2 regions of the Nocardioides montaniterrae genome follow, and region 2 is predicted to be linked to the other one. Evidence: riboswitches for the same ligand, from Rfam matches in the RefSeq annotation. Region 2 holds a riboswitch; the other holds the start of a gene.
What was found. Region 2 has a riboswitch for S-adenosylmethionine ahead of ACYVJ3_RS15875 (TY-Chap domain-containing protein). Riboswitches for the same ligand answer to the same signal wherever they lie in the genome.
Positions count from the first base shown of each region.

Region 1: linked by a shared signal. The riboswitch ahead of thrC (threonine synthase) and the one ahead of ACYVJ3_RS15875 (TY-Chap domain-containing protein) in region 2 are both predicted to bind S-adenosylmethionine.

Region 1 is NZ_BAAGSB010000001.1:215,376-221,344, forward strand. It holds gene groL (chaperonin GroEL) at 1-495, opposite strand, end outside; gene ACYVJ3_RS01140 (hypothetical protein) at 666-1,235, shown strand; gene ACYVJ3_RS01145 (OsmC family protein) at 1,216-1,689, opposite strand; gene thrC (threonine synthase) at 1,694-2,950, opposite strand; SAM riboswitch class I at 2,962-3,090, opposite strand; gene otsB (trehalose-phosphatase) at 3,168-4,025, opposite strand; gene ACYVJ3_RS01160 (LytR C-terminal domain-containing protein) at 4,063-4,590, opposite strand; gene ACYVJ3_RS01165 (DUF3263 domain-containing protein) at 4,593-4,886, opposite strand; gene ACYVJ3_RS01170 (Gfo/Idh/MocA family protein) at 4,980-5,969, shown strand, end outside.
Region 2 is NZ_BAAGSB010000016.1:21,692-27,660, reverse strand. It holds gene ACYVJ3_RS15890 (DNA sulfur modification protein DndB) at 1-957, shown strand, start outside; gene ACYVJ3_RS15885 (SHOCT domain-containing protein) at 1,408-1,857, opposite strand; gene ACYVJ3_RS15880 (helix-turn-helix domain-containing protein) at 1,954-2,196, shown strand; gene ACYVJ3_RS15875 (TY-Chap domain-containing protein) at 2,105-2,647, opposite strand; SAM riboswitch class IV at 2,673-2,789, opposite strand; gene ACYVJ3_RS15870 (DEAD/DEAH box helicase family protein) at 2,858-5,969, opposite strand, start outside.

The DNA.
Region 1 (5,969 bases), on a different contig from region 2:
CATCGCCTCGGCGATGGCGTCACCGACGGTGGTGTCGCCACCGGCGGAGATGGTCGCGGTGGCCGCGATCTGGTCGCGGGTCTCGACGTCCTTGGCCTGGGCGAGCAGCTGCTCGGTCACGGCGGCCACGGCGGCCTCGATGCCGCGCTTGAGACCCATCGGGTTGGCGCCTGCGGCGACGTTGCGCAGACCCTCCTTGACGAGCGCCTGAGCAAGGACGGTCGCGGTCGTCGTGCCGTCACCGGCGACGTCGTCGGTCTTCTTCGCGACCTCCTTGACCAGCTCGGCGCCGATCTTCTCGTAGGGGTCCTCGAGCTCGATCTCCTTGGCGATGGAGACACCATCGTTGGTGATCGTGGGGGCGCCCCACTTCTTCTCGAGAACGACGTTGCGGCCCTTGGGGCCCAGGGTGACCTTGACGGCGTCGGCGAGGGTGTTCATACCCCGCTCGAGACCGCGACGGGCCTCCTCGTTGAAAGCAATGAGCTTCGGCATAGCCTGGCGATCCTTCGCTGGGAAGTTCGGTGGAAAAGTGGCACTCTCCTCATGAGAGTGCCAGCGTCATGTTTAGCACTCGACCCAAGCGAGTGCAAGGACGGGGTCACCGCTCGGCGACTTCGCCGCATTCGCCAGCAACCGCCGTCGCCACCACCTAGCCTGCCCTCATGCGAAGCCGCCTCCTCCGCTCCCTCCTGGCGACCTGCGTCGCGCTCGTGCTCGCGACCGGGATCGGCACCCGGGCCGACGCGGCGAACGGCTCGGCCACCGATGCCACCGGCGAGAACGCGTTCGAGAGCAGCAGTCGGTTGCCGGCGTACCTGGACATCCGCGCGGTCGTGGCGCGGTACGGCGACGCCCGCGCGATCATCCGCACCAACCTGGTCCAGGTCGGATCACGCACGCACGTGACCGCGTCCTTCCACCCCACTCACCGCAGCGGCGCCTGGGTCTACTACACGGTGACCGTGCAGCCCGGCCACGCCGCCCACCTGGTCAAGCACACCAGCACCGACAGCCGCTACTACGACGAGACGCGGGTGGCGTGTGGCGGCCTCCGGAAGGCGGTGGACACGGGCTGGCACGGCAGCATCACGGTCACGATCCCGTCGGCATGCCTGCGCGGTCACCTCACCGGGTCAGCCGAGCTCGACGCCATGTCCTGCGCGGTGACGCACTGCGTGGAGTACTACGAGGTGGCGGACACCGGGACGGGGCTCACGCTTCGCCGCGGATGAGGATCGTCGGCTCGTGGGTCACCGGGAAGGCGACGGACGCGGCGATGAAGCAGTTCTCGCTCGCCTCGTGATGGATGGCTCGCGCCACCTCGACCATCGAGGCATCCGCCACCGTGACCCGCGGCCGCAGCAGGACCGAGGTGAACCGGCCTCCCTGACCGACCTGCTCCATGGTACCGACCGGCTCGTCGTCGTACGCCGTCACGACGACGCCGTGGTTGACGGCCGAGTGGAGGTAGGACAGGAGGTGGCACTGGGCCAGGGCTGCCAGCAGCAGCTCCTCGGGGTTCCAGCGGCTCGCGTCCCCACGGAACGTCGGATCGGCGGAGCCCAGGAGGTCCGGCTTGCCGGCCGCGGTCACCAGGGCGTCGCGACCGTAGTCGCGGTAGCCGCTCGTCCCGCTCCCCCGGTTGCCCTGCCAGCTCAGGGCCAGGGCGTACCGGTGCTCGGTCACCGACTCAGGCGAGGATGCCGGCCGCGACGAAGGCGTCGTACGACGGCTTGATCGTGGCTGCCGGGCCGACCTGGCCGGAGATCGCGTCGAGCGTCTTCAGGCCGTGACCGGTGTTGATCACGACCGTCTCCAGCGACGGATCGAGCACGCCGGTCTCGACCAGCTTCTTGGTGACGGCGAGCGTGGTGCCACCGGCGGTCTCGGTGAAGATGCCCTCGGTGCGCGCGAGCAGCACGATGCCGTCGCGGATCTCGTCGTCGGTGACCTCCTCGACCGCACCGCCGGTGCGGCGGGTGATGTCGAGGACGTAGATGCCGTCGGCCGGGTTGCCGATCGCCAGCGACTTGGCGATGGTGTCGGGCTTGACCGGGCGGATCGCGTCGACGCCGGCCTTGTAGGCGGTCGAGACCGGGTTGCAGCCGGTGGCCTGGGCGCCGAAGACGCGGTAGGGCTTGTCCTCGACGAGACCGAGCTTGATGAGCTCCTGGAAGGCCTTGTCGACCTTGGTCAGCTGGGAGCCGGAGGCGACCGGGATGACGATCTGGTCGGGCAGCCGCCAGCCGAGCTGCTCGGCGATCTCATAGCCCAGGGTCTTGGAGCCCTCGGCGTAGTAGGGGCGGACGTTGACGTTGACGAACGCCCAGCCGTCCTCCTCGGCCGCGATCTCCTGGGCGAGCTTGTTGACGTCGTCGTAGTTGCCGTCGACGGCGACCAGCTTCTCGGTGAAGATCGCGGAGTTGACCTGCTTGGGCTGCTCGAGGTTGCTCGGGATGAAGACGACGGTGGGGATGCCGGCGCGCGCGCCAGCGGCCGCCACGGCATTGGCCAGGTTGCCGGTCGAGGGACAGGCGAAGACCTTCGCACCCAGCTCGGTCGCGGCCGAGAGGGCGCAGGCGACCACGCGATCCTTGAAGGAGTTGGTGGGGTTGGTCGAGTCGTCCTTGACCCAGATCTTCTCGATGCCGAGGGCCTTGCCGAGGTTCTTGGCCTCGAGCAGGCGGGTGAAGCCGGGCTCCATGTTGGGCGACTGCGCGATGTCGGTGGGCACGGGCAGCAACGCCTGGTAGCGCCAGATGTTGCGGGGCCCGGCCTCGATCTCCTCGCGGGTGATGGCCGGGAAGTCGTAGGCGATCTCGAGCGGACCGAAGCACTCCGGACACGCGTAGTGGGGGCCGAGCTCGATCTCGTGGCCGCACTCGCGGCAGCTCAGGGCGGTGGCGTTGCCGAACGCTCCGGCTCGCGGGGTGACAGTGGCGCTCATGGGGGTCCTCTCTCTCATCTGCCCTGACCGCCCGTGTGGCGGCCTGGCCGGAATTGGCACCGTTTCCACGACCAACGGTTCGGTTCGTGGCGGTTGCCGGGACGTCTCAGGGCCGTTCCCTCAGTCCCTCTGGATGAGCACGCTCAGGTTACGGGCAGCCCGCGGGCGTGACCGAATCGAGATTCCGGGATGCGGGACGGCTGTCCACATGTCGGGATCAGGCAGGGGCGGTGAGCCTCGCCCGGCGGGCGTCGACGGTGAAGGAGCGCAGCAGGTCCAGCACGCCACGGGGGCCCGGGACCACCAGATCGGAGACCGGGACGAGCGCGCCCTCCTCGTCCGAGCCTGAGCAGACCCGCAGCACGGCGAGCTCCTCGCTGGCCAGACGACCCAGCATGTCGAAGGCATCCATGTCGCCGAGGTCGTCGCCGGCGAACAGGAACCCGCGCGGCGAGAAGCGGTAGACGAGTCCCTCGACGACCAGGCCCTTGTCGGCGCCGGGCGATCGGATCTCGACGACGTTGCGGCCCGGCTCGACGGTGAGGCCGTACTTCTCGGCGAGCGCGAGCAGGGGCGGCAGGATCCGGTCGTACGCCGCACGCGGGTCGGCCATGCGCCGGGTGTGCACCGCGACGCCCAGGCCCTTGTCCTCGACGTAGGCGTCGGCGGCATCGTGCTTGCGCAGGACGCCGGGCAGCTCGCGGTCGAAGGAGGCCATGCCACGAGCCGGGCGCGGGGCGATGATGCGACGGTCGCGGGTGCTCCAGCGTTCGTTGCCGTACTGGCCGAACAGCAGCAGCTCCTTGCCGAGCGCGGAGATCCGCTCACCGACCTCGGCCAGGCCGCCGAGCTGCATCACCTGGCGGGCGGGCCGCCCGGTGATGATGGCGACCGCGGCGACCTCGGACGCCAGGTCGACGAGCACGTCGTGCGTGTCGGGGTGGATGAAGGCGCGGGTGGGGTCGTCGACGATGGGCGCGAGCGTGCCGTCGAAGTCGAGGCCGACCACGGTGCCCGCCGCGACCTGGACGAGCGCGGCGTACGCCTGTTCACCCTCGGGCGAGGAGAAGTCCACGCCCCCATCCCACCATTTCCAGGTGAGGACGGATCCTTCAGCCCAGCGGGCCGGTGAGGATCAGCGTCAGGTTGTGGGTGCTCATGTCGCTGTCGACGTCGGCCGGCATGACCCGCTGGACGCCGAGGTCGAGGGCCAGCTGCTTGGCGGCCGGACGCATCCCCTGGGGGAAGTACACCGTGGTCGCCGGGACCGTGCCGTACCAGTTGTCGGCGGTGACGAACTTCCAGCCGAGCTGGGCGACCTTGGCGCCGACCTGGCCGGCCAGGCCACTGGTGGAGGTGTTGTTGAAGACCACCACGCCGACCTTGCCGCGCACGACGACGTGCGGCTTCTTGGTGGGCTGCTCGGTCGGGGTCGCGGTCGCGGAGGCGCCACCTGTGGACGGCGTGGTGACCGTGGAGGTCGCCGACGGAGGCGTCGCCTGCGGAGTGACGTCCTTCTCCTTGGGCCCGTCACCCCGGGTGACGAAGAAGGTGATGGCGGCGAGCGCGACGGCGACGATCGAGAGGATGACGACCGGGGACGGGAGGACCGCTCCCCGCTCGGTGCGAGTCGAGCGCATGCTCAGATCTCGAAGCCGAGGCGGCGGGCCGAGCGCTGGCGCTGGCGCTGCGCGCGCAGGCGACGCAGGCGACGGACCAGCAGCGGGTCGGCCTCGAGTGCTTCCGGACGGTCGATCAGGGCGTTGAGCACCTGGTAGTAACGCGTCGAGCTCATGTCGAACTTCTCGCGGACCGCGGACTCCTTGGCGCCGGCGAACTTCCACCACTGGCGCTCGAACTCGAGGATCGCGCGGTCACGCTCGGTGAGGGCGTCGCCGAGGGCCAGCTCGGACTGCGTGCTCAGCTCGGCGTTCATGTCATCCACTGTAGACGGCGAATCACAACGATGTCATTCCCACGCCGGAACCCGAACACGGGTCCCGCAACACCAGTCACTAGAGTCACAGATGTGACGCAGAGCACCATCAAGTGGGGCATCCTGGCCCCCGGATCGATCGCCGCCAAGCTCGCCACCGACCTGCGCCTCGTGCCCGGCGCGGAGCTCGTCGCGGTCGCCTCGCGCACGCTCGCACGAGCCCAGGCCTTCATCGACGAGCACTCCCCCGGCGCTCACGCGTACGACGACTACGCAGCTCTCGTCGCCGATCCCGGGGTCGACGTGGTGTACGTCGCCTCGCCCCACTCGCTGCACGCCGAGCATGCCGGGCTCGCGCTGGCCGCGGGCAAGGCGGTGCTGTGCGAGAAGCCCCTGAGCCTGGACCGCGCGTCCGCGGCAGCGCTGATCGACCGGGCGGGCGACACCTTCCTGATGGAGGCCATGTGGGCCGCGTGCAACCCCGTCTGGCGCGACCTCGCCGCGCGCCTGCGGGCCGGTGACTTCGGTACGCCGCGCCAGCTGACCGCGGACTTCTCCTTCCTGGCCGCGGTCGGGCCGGAGCACCGCCTGCTCAACCCCGACCTCGGCGGCGGCGCGCTGCTCGACATCGGCATCTACCCGCTGACGTTCGCCCACCTGATGCTCGGCGAGGCGCTCGACCTCCGGGCGACCGGCTACACCGCGACCGCGGGCGCGGTCGACCTGGACGTCGCCATCGCCGGGCGCTACCCGGGCGACACCGTCGCGGCGCTGCGGACCAGCCTGACGTCGTACTCCTCGAACAGCGCGCTGATCGCCACCGACCAGGGCTGGATCACGATCGACGGCAGGTTCCACTCGCCCACCCACTTCACCTTCCACAAGGTGACCTACCGACACGACGAGGCGGAGCCGATCCGGTTCGAGCCGCCGACGCCGCTCATCGGCACCGGGCTGGGCAACGAGGTCGCGCACGTCGGCGACTGCCTGCGGCAGGGGCTCACCGAGTCGCCCTGGGTGCCGCACGCCCAGACCCTCACGATCCTGGGACAGATCGACGACCTGAAGCGCCAGCTCACGGCG
Region 2 (5,969 bases):
CAGTTCGGCCAGCTCGGCATCCCGAAGGACTCGAGGACCGAGATTCAGATCGTCGACGGTCAGCACCGCACCCTCGGCTTCCACCTTGCGTGGGAGCAGCTCAACGACGAGATTCAGAAGGCGCGCGCCAACCTGGCGACCGCCAAGCAGAGCCAGGAGCCGGCGCTCATCAACGAGTTCGAGACCAAGCTGGCCGACCTGATCGACCGGCGCGACACGCTCGCGTCCGAGCGCGTCTCGGTCCAGATTCTCGTCGTGGAGCAGCCCAACGAGGCGCGCCGCATCTTCGTGGACATCAACGACAACGCCAAGGGCATCACCGGCGCGGTAAAGACCCGCTTCGACGATCGCAAGGTCATCTCCCGTGCTCTGAACCGCGTGCTCGAGAACAACACGTTCCTCGACTCGAAGGTCGACCTCCAGATGGACCGCGTCACCGGCAACTCGGAGTACCTCCTGGGCGCCAAGCACGTCGCCGACATCCTGCGGGCCATCACGGTCGGCCACGGTCGCGTCACCAAGCGGCTCGAGGACGAGCTCGATGACGTCGCGGTGGCGAAGGAGTTCGACGACTTCATCGAGGCGATGGTGGAGGCCTTCCCGCCGCTCGCCGATCTCGACAACGGCGACCTCACGCCCGCGGAGCTGCGCGAGGAGAGCCTCATCGGCTCGAACGTCATGCTGCGCGCGTTCGCGGCCGCCTGGTACACGCTCCGCCAGGACGACTGGACCCCCGCCGAGATCACCGAAGCTTTCGCATCCTTCGCGCCGCACATGGGCCCGGTCTTCCCCGACGCCAAGGACTCCTGGTTCTCCACCGGCGTCTTCCCCTCGAACGAGTCCGGTACGACCTACCCGACGTCCCGCGCGCAGGACTTCAAGACCCTCACCGACTTCATCGTCGAGGCCTGCGACGACGAGTACGAGTGGTTCCGGGCGGAGGAGGCGCGCGGCTAGCCAACGGCGGGCTTGCGCCCGCTCAACGAATGCCCTGGTAGCGGTTAACCGGCCATCTACCAGGGCATTCGTGCGCCTTCAGCGTAACGCGCCACCTTGTGGCGAGCCACCGCTATCTCGCCGGCAGACGCGGCTGCCTTCCTCGGGCACACGCTGGCTGTCCACCTCGCCGTCTACCTCGTCCTCACGCAGCGAGGCGCGCTTGCGGCCGGTGCGGCACCGAGGAATGCGCTTGCCACCGTTCGTTCGAAGAAGGGGCGATCCGGCCGCGACTCGGCGTCAGCTTCGGATGATCTCTCCGAAGTAGATGCCGATCGCGAGTCCCACGGAGACCGCCCGAAGGGCGTCCAGCGACAGCGCTTGGCGATGAAGGCGGCGACGTTGGCCGAAAGGGTCGCAAGAGCGAGAAGTAGGTAGTGATGTGTCATCGCGGGAGCTCAGCTCATCGGGTCAGATCCGATCAAGGATCTGGGCCTTCTTCACGGCGAACTCCTCATCGGTCAGCACGCCCGCCTCGCGCAGCTTGCCCAGCTGCGTCAACTGGTCGATCGCGGCCAGCGCCGGATCAGCCTCACGAGTCGGAGACGCCGTAGGCCGGGCAGCTGCCAGCGCCGCCGTCTGGGGCGGTCGATGAGTCTCCGGCGCGTGATAGTTCGGGCCATGGCCGGGCTTGCCACACATGTCGCAGACCTGGCCGGTGCCCAGTTCGACACGGGCCGCTGGTGGCGCTGACCGCGCCCGCTTCGCTTCAGCCTTCTGAAGCTTGAGCATCTGTTCCGTCGCCTTCGCGGTCCGCGCCTTCTTCGAGTTGGGGTTGATGACCAGCCGAGCGGCGCCGCCCGTCCAGAAGATCGCGTTCTTACGCATGAAACCCATCGACCCCAGTCCCTTCCACGTCATTGGCGAGATGCTGACCGATCCGCGAGCTCGAGCATACGTCGGAATGCTGCGGATCCGCAGTCGATCTACGTGCTGCGGATTCGTAGCGTCCAGAAAGTGACCGAAGCCGACGCCCTGAGGAGAAAGCGCGAAGCCGCTGTTCACCTCATGGCGTTCGGTGCACGCGTTCGCGAGCTGCGAGTGGCCAAAGGAGTCACCCAAGAAGAACTCGCGCACGAGGCAGGGCTTCACCGAACGATCGTCGGGTTCATCGAGCGCGGCGAGCGCGAGATCGGGGTGGCCAAGGTCTGGCCCCTCGCCGAGGCGTTAGGCACGACCCCCGCCGACCTGTTCGTCTGACGCGAGGCTCGCAGGACGGATCCACGGAAGTGACCGACCTCGTCCAATGGGGGCCCCAGGCCTCAAGGACGACCAGCGACGGGTCCGTCACGCCGTACAGCTCGCGGAGCGCGTGAATCGCGTCGGCAGCTATCTCGACGGCGTCCGAGACTGGCACCTCCTTCCACGGGTTCGGTCCGTGGGCCTCGCTCGCCGGTGTCCATCCTTCGGCATCGAGCCATTGCTGCGCGCCCGGTCGGACCCAGCAGCCGGGGCTCACCACTGAGGGCTCTACGACCTCGGCATGGAGCTGGTCGCCGTCGAAACCGCAGACTTGGACGTACGGACCGTCGGCAACTTCGAGGATCAGCTTGTCCTGCTGGGCTAGGTCGGCGAACCCCGAGAGGATTCGGGCGACATAGCTCTCGAGGCCAGCCCAACCGTGCTCGTGCGTTAGACCAGTAGCGGCCATCTCGGCCCCTTCTTCACATGGGCGTGCGCCCGGCTTGGCTGCCGCCTCCTGACGATCAGCCCGGGTCTTCCTTGGAGGGCACCGTGCCGGGGGCGCGGTTGCCGCCAGCCATGTCCAAGGGCATCTGGCTGAACTCGGGACCTTGAGGTGAGGGTACGTCCGATCTCCGATGCAATCGAGCCGTTCACACGCGGAGGTGCAGCAGCTCGACTACGCGACGTCGCTGGGCACCGCGTGGGCGTTCACGTCACGAAGGATGTCCACGATGACTTCGAAGTCGTTGGGGAAGATCACGTCCACGTGGCCGTGGTCGACGTACGGCGACTCGTAGAGCCGGGCCGGCTCCATAAGGCCATTGGCAGTGAGCTCGTCGACGATCAGCGACACGAAGCGAACCTGCTCGACGGAGAACCTCGACTCGTCGAGAAAGCCGCCGAAGGCCTCCACCGCGGCGGCACGGTCGAGACCGACCAAGGAACGGATGAACGGGCCAAGAGCGCCGGCACGCTCGGTGACCCAGGCCAGGTCGACCTGCTGGTCTCCACCCGACGCGACCAGCATCTCGGCGAGTGATTCGAGGTCCTCCGCAGTCAGTTGCTTGTTGCGCCGCAACCGCTGGAGCGCGAGGTGCTCCTCGTGCTCCCTGAGGTACGTCTGCGCCTTGGCGCGGAACCGTTCCCAGTTCATTCCTGACGTCACCTGGGGCAGATCGACCAGTGTCGATTCCTCGAGCGTGTCCTCGAAGTCGGTGTAGACGGGGCTCTGGCGAGTCTTCTCCACGAAGCGGACCAGGCCGCGGAGCCGTAATCGCATCACCTCGAGCATCGGCAGGGTGACGTCGACCCACCATTCGTCGCTGGCTACCTCGTCCAGCAACGGGAGCTGTTCTGCGACCGATGGGATCGTCTTCTTCGGCAGCAACGCTGCAGCGATCGCCTGGACCGTCTCCCGGATGCGCTCGGCGGCGACGGCATCGCCATCGAGCTGAGCCAGTTGGCGGCGGAGCACGAGGAGGTCGAAGCGCTTGGCGTCCTCGTCGGGGTCACGGACGGTCGAGGGCAAGCCGGCGAGGTTGTGCAGGATGTCGCCCGCGTCGTCCTTGGTCAGGCTCGACCACCGACCGCGGTCGGACCAGGCCTCGACATCCTGGCGGTGTGCTCGCACGAGGAAGTTGTCGACGTTCATGCCGGCGACGATCTCGTGCAGCCAGTCGGCGGTGGTGTCGCGGAGCTTCGTCTCGGTTCCGGCGCCGTCGAGCGCAAGGACCAAACCGAGCCGAGACTCGAAGAGCCGCTGGGTCAGCGACTTCTGGAGCGAGCCCTCCGAGCCCGGGAGGTCCTGGCTGAAGTACTCGAGGTTCCCGCAGAAGTCGAACACGAAGAAGTCCTTCTTGTCCTCGCCGGGGCCGAAGAGATCGGGTCGCAACCGCGTACCGCGGCCGATCATCTGCCAGAACTTCGACTTCGACCGGACCATCTTGAAGAACACGAGGTTCACGACCTCGGGCACGTCGATACCGGTGTCCAGCATGTCGACGCTGATCGCGATATGGGGCGCCTTGTCGGGCTGAGAGAAGTTGTCGATCAGGCTCTGGGCGTACGTCGTGTGGTGGGTGATGACCCGCGCGAACTCGCCGCCGTACTCGGGGTAGGCGACATTGAACCTCTGCTCGATGAACTCAGCGTGCGCCTGGTTCTTGGCGAACACGATCGTCTTGCCGAGGCGGTCGCCGCCGGCGACCTTGTAGCCCTCAGACATCAGCGTCGCGAGCACCTTGTCGACGGTGTCCTCGTTGAACAGGAAGCGGTTGAGCTCCTCGGAGTCGATCGAATCCGGTGGACCGTCTTCGCCCCAGTCGAGCGCGTCCCACTCGTCCTTATCCTCGTCGGAGAGCTCGTCGTACCGGATGCCTTGGCGCAGGAACTTGGTGCCGACGGAGACGCCGAACGGCGGCACGAGGAAGCCGTCGCCGACGGCCTCGTCGAGACCGTAGGCGTCGGTGGGGACTCCGTCTTCGAGGTGGAACAGCCGGTAGGTGTTGTGGTCGACCTCGTCCTTGGGGGTCGCCGTCAGGCCGACGAGGTGCGCGTCGAACCACTCGAAGATGGCGCCGTACTTCTGGTAGACGGAGCGGTGTGCCTCGTCGATCACGATGAGGTCGAAATAGCCAGGCCCGAACCGGCGGTTGCCCTCATCGACGTCGTTGATCAGGTTCATGATCTTCGGGTACGTCGACGCGTACACCCGCCCGTCGATCGCCTTCTCGGTCACCAGGTTGACGGTCGTGACGCCGGGAAGGTGGGTCTTGAAGGCGTTGACTGCCTGGTTGACGAGCGCGGTGCGGTCGGCCAGGAAGAGCACACGCTTGACCCAGTTGGCCTTCATCAGCTGATCAACCAGAGCGATGACCGTGCGCGTCTTGCCGGAGCCGGTGGCCATGACCAGCAGTGCCTCGCGCTCGCGCTTGTCGAAGGCTGCGCCGACTGCCTTGATCGCACGGGTCTGGTAGTAGCGCTCAACGATCGTGGCGTCGACGGTGGCGCCGGCGAGCGAGAGCCGGGTCTCCCGACGCTGGATCATCAGCTCGAGCTCGTCGCGGTTGTAGAAGCCCTGCACGTCTCGCGGCGCGTAGCCCGAGTCACCGAAAGCCGCGTCATCCCAGATCCAGTGCTGGTAGCCGTTGCTATAGAAGACGACCGGCCGGCGCCCGAATTCGGCCTGGAGGCAGTCAGCATAGAGCTTGGACTGTTGCTGGCCCACCTGCGGGCTCTTGGCCGTCCGCTTGGCCTCGATGACCGCGAGGGGCAGCCCGTCTGCGCCCCAGAGGACGTAGTCAACGAAGCCGCTGCCCTCGCTGTTGGGCATGCCAGTGACGGGGTACTCGCGGTCACGCTTCTGATCGAGCTGCCAGCCCGACTCCGCCAGCAGCACGTCGATGATCAGCTGCCTGGTCTCTGCCTCAGAGTAGTCGTGATCGTCGGGCTTGTTGTTCGTCGCCTGCGCTGCGGCGATCTGAGCCTTGAGCGCCGCGATCTCGGCGTCCTTCGCGGCTGCCAGGTCGTCGCGCTCGGCGAGCTCCTTCTGGTGGGCGTCGTCCTGCGCCTTGAACTTCGCGGCGAGCTTCACCAGGTCCTGACGCGCCAGCGGGGCCAGCTTCGCGGCCAAGGCCGGATCGAACTGCGCCTTCGTTGGAACGCTCTGCGGGTCCGCCGAGTACCGGTACGCCGCGAACACCACGACGTGGAAGAGCTCGCGCAGGACGTTCAACGCAGTCTGCGGCTGGATCGGCTTGCCCTCGTGAGCTGCAGTGTTGCCGACCCGC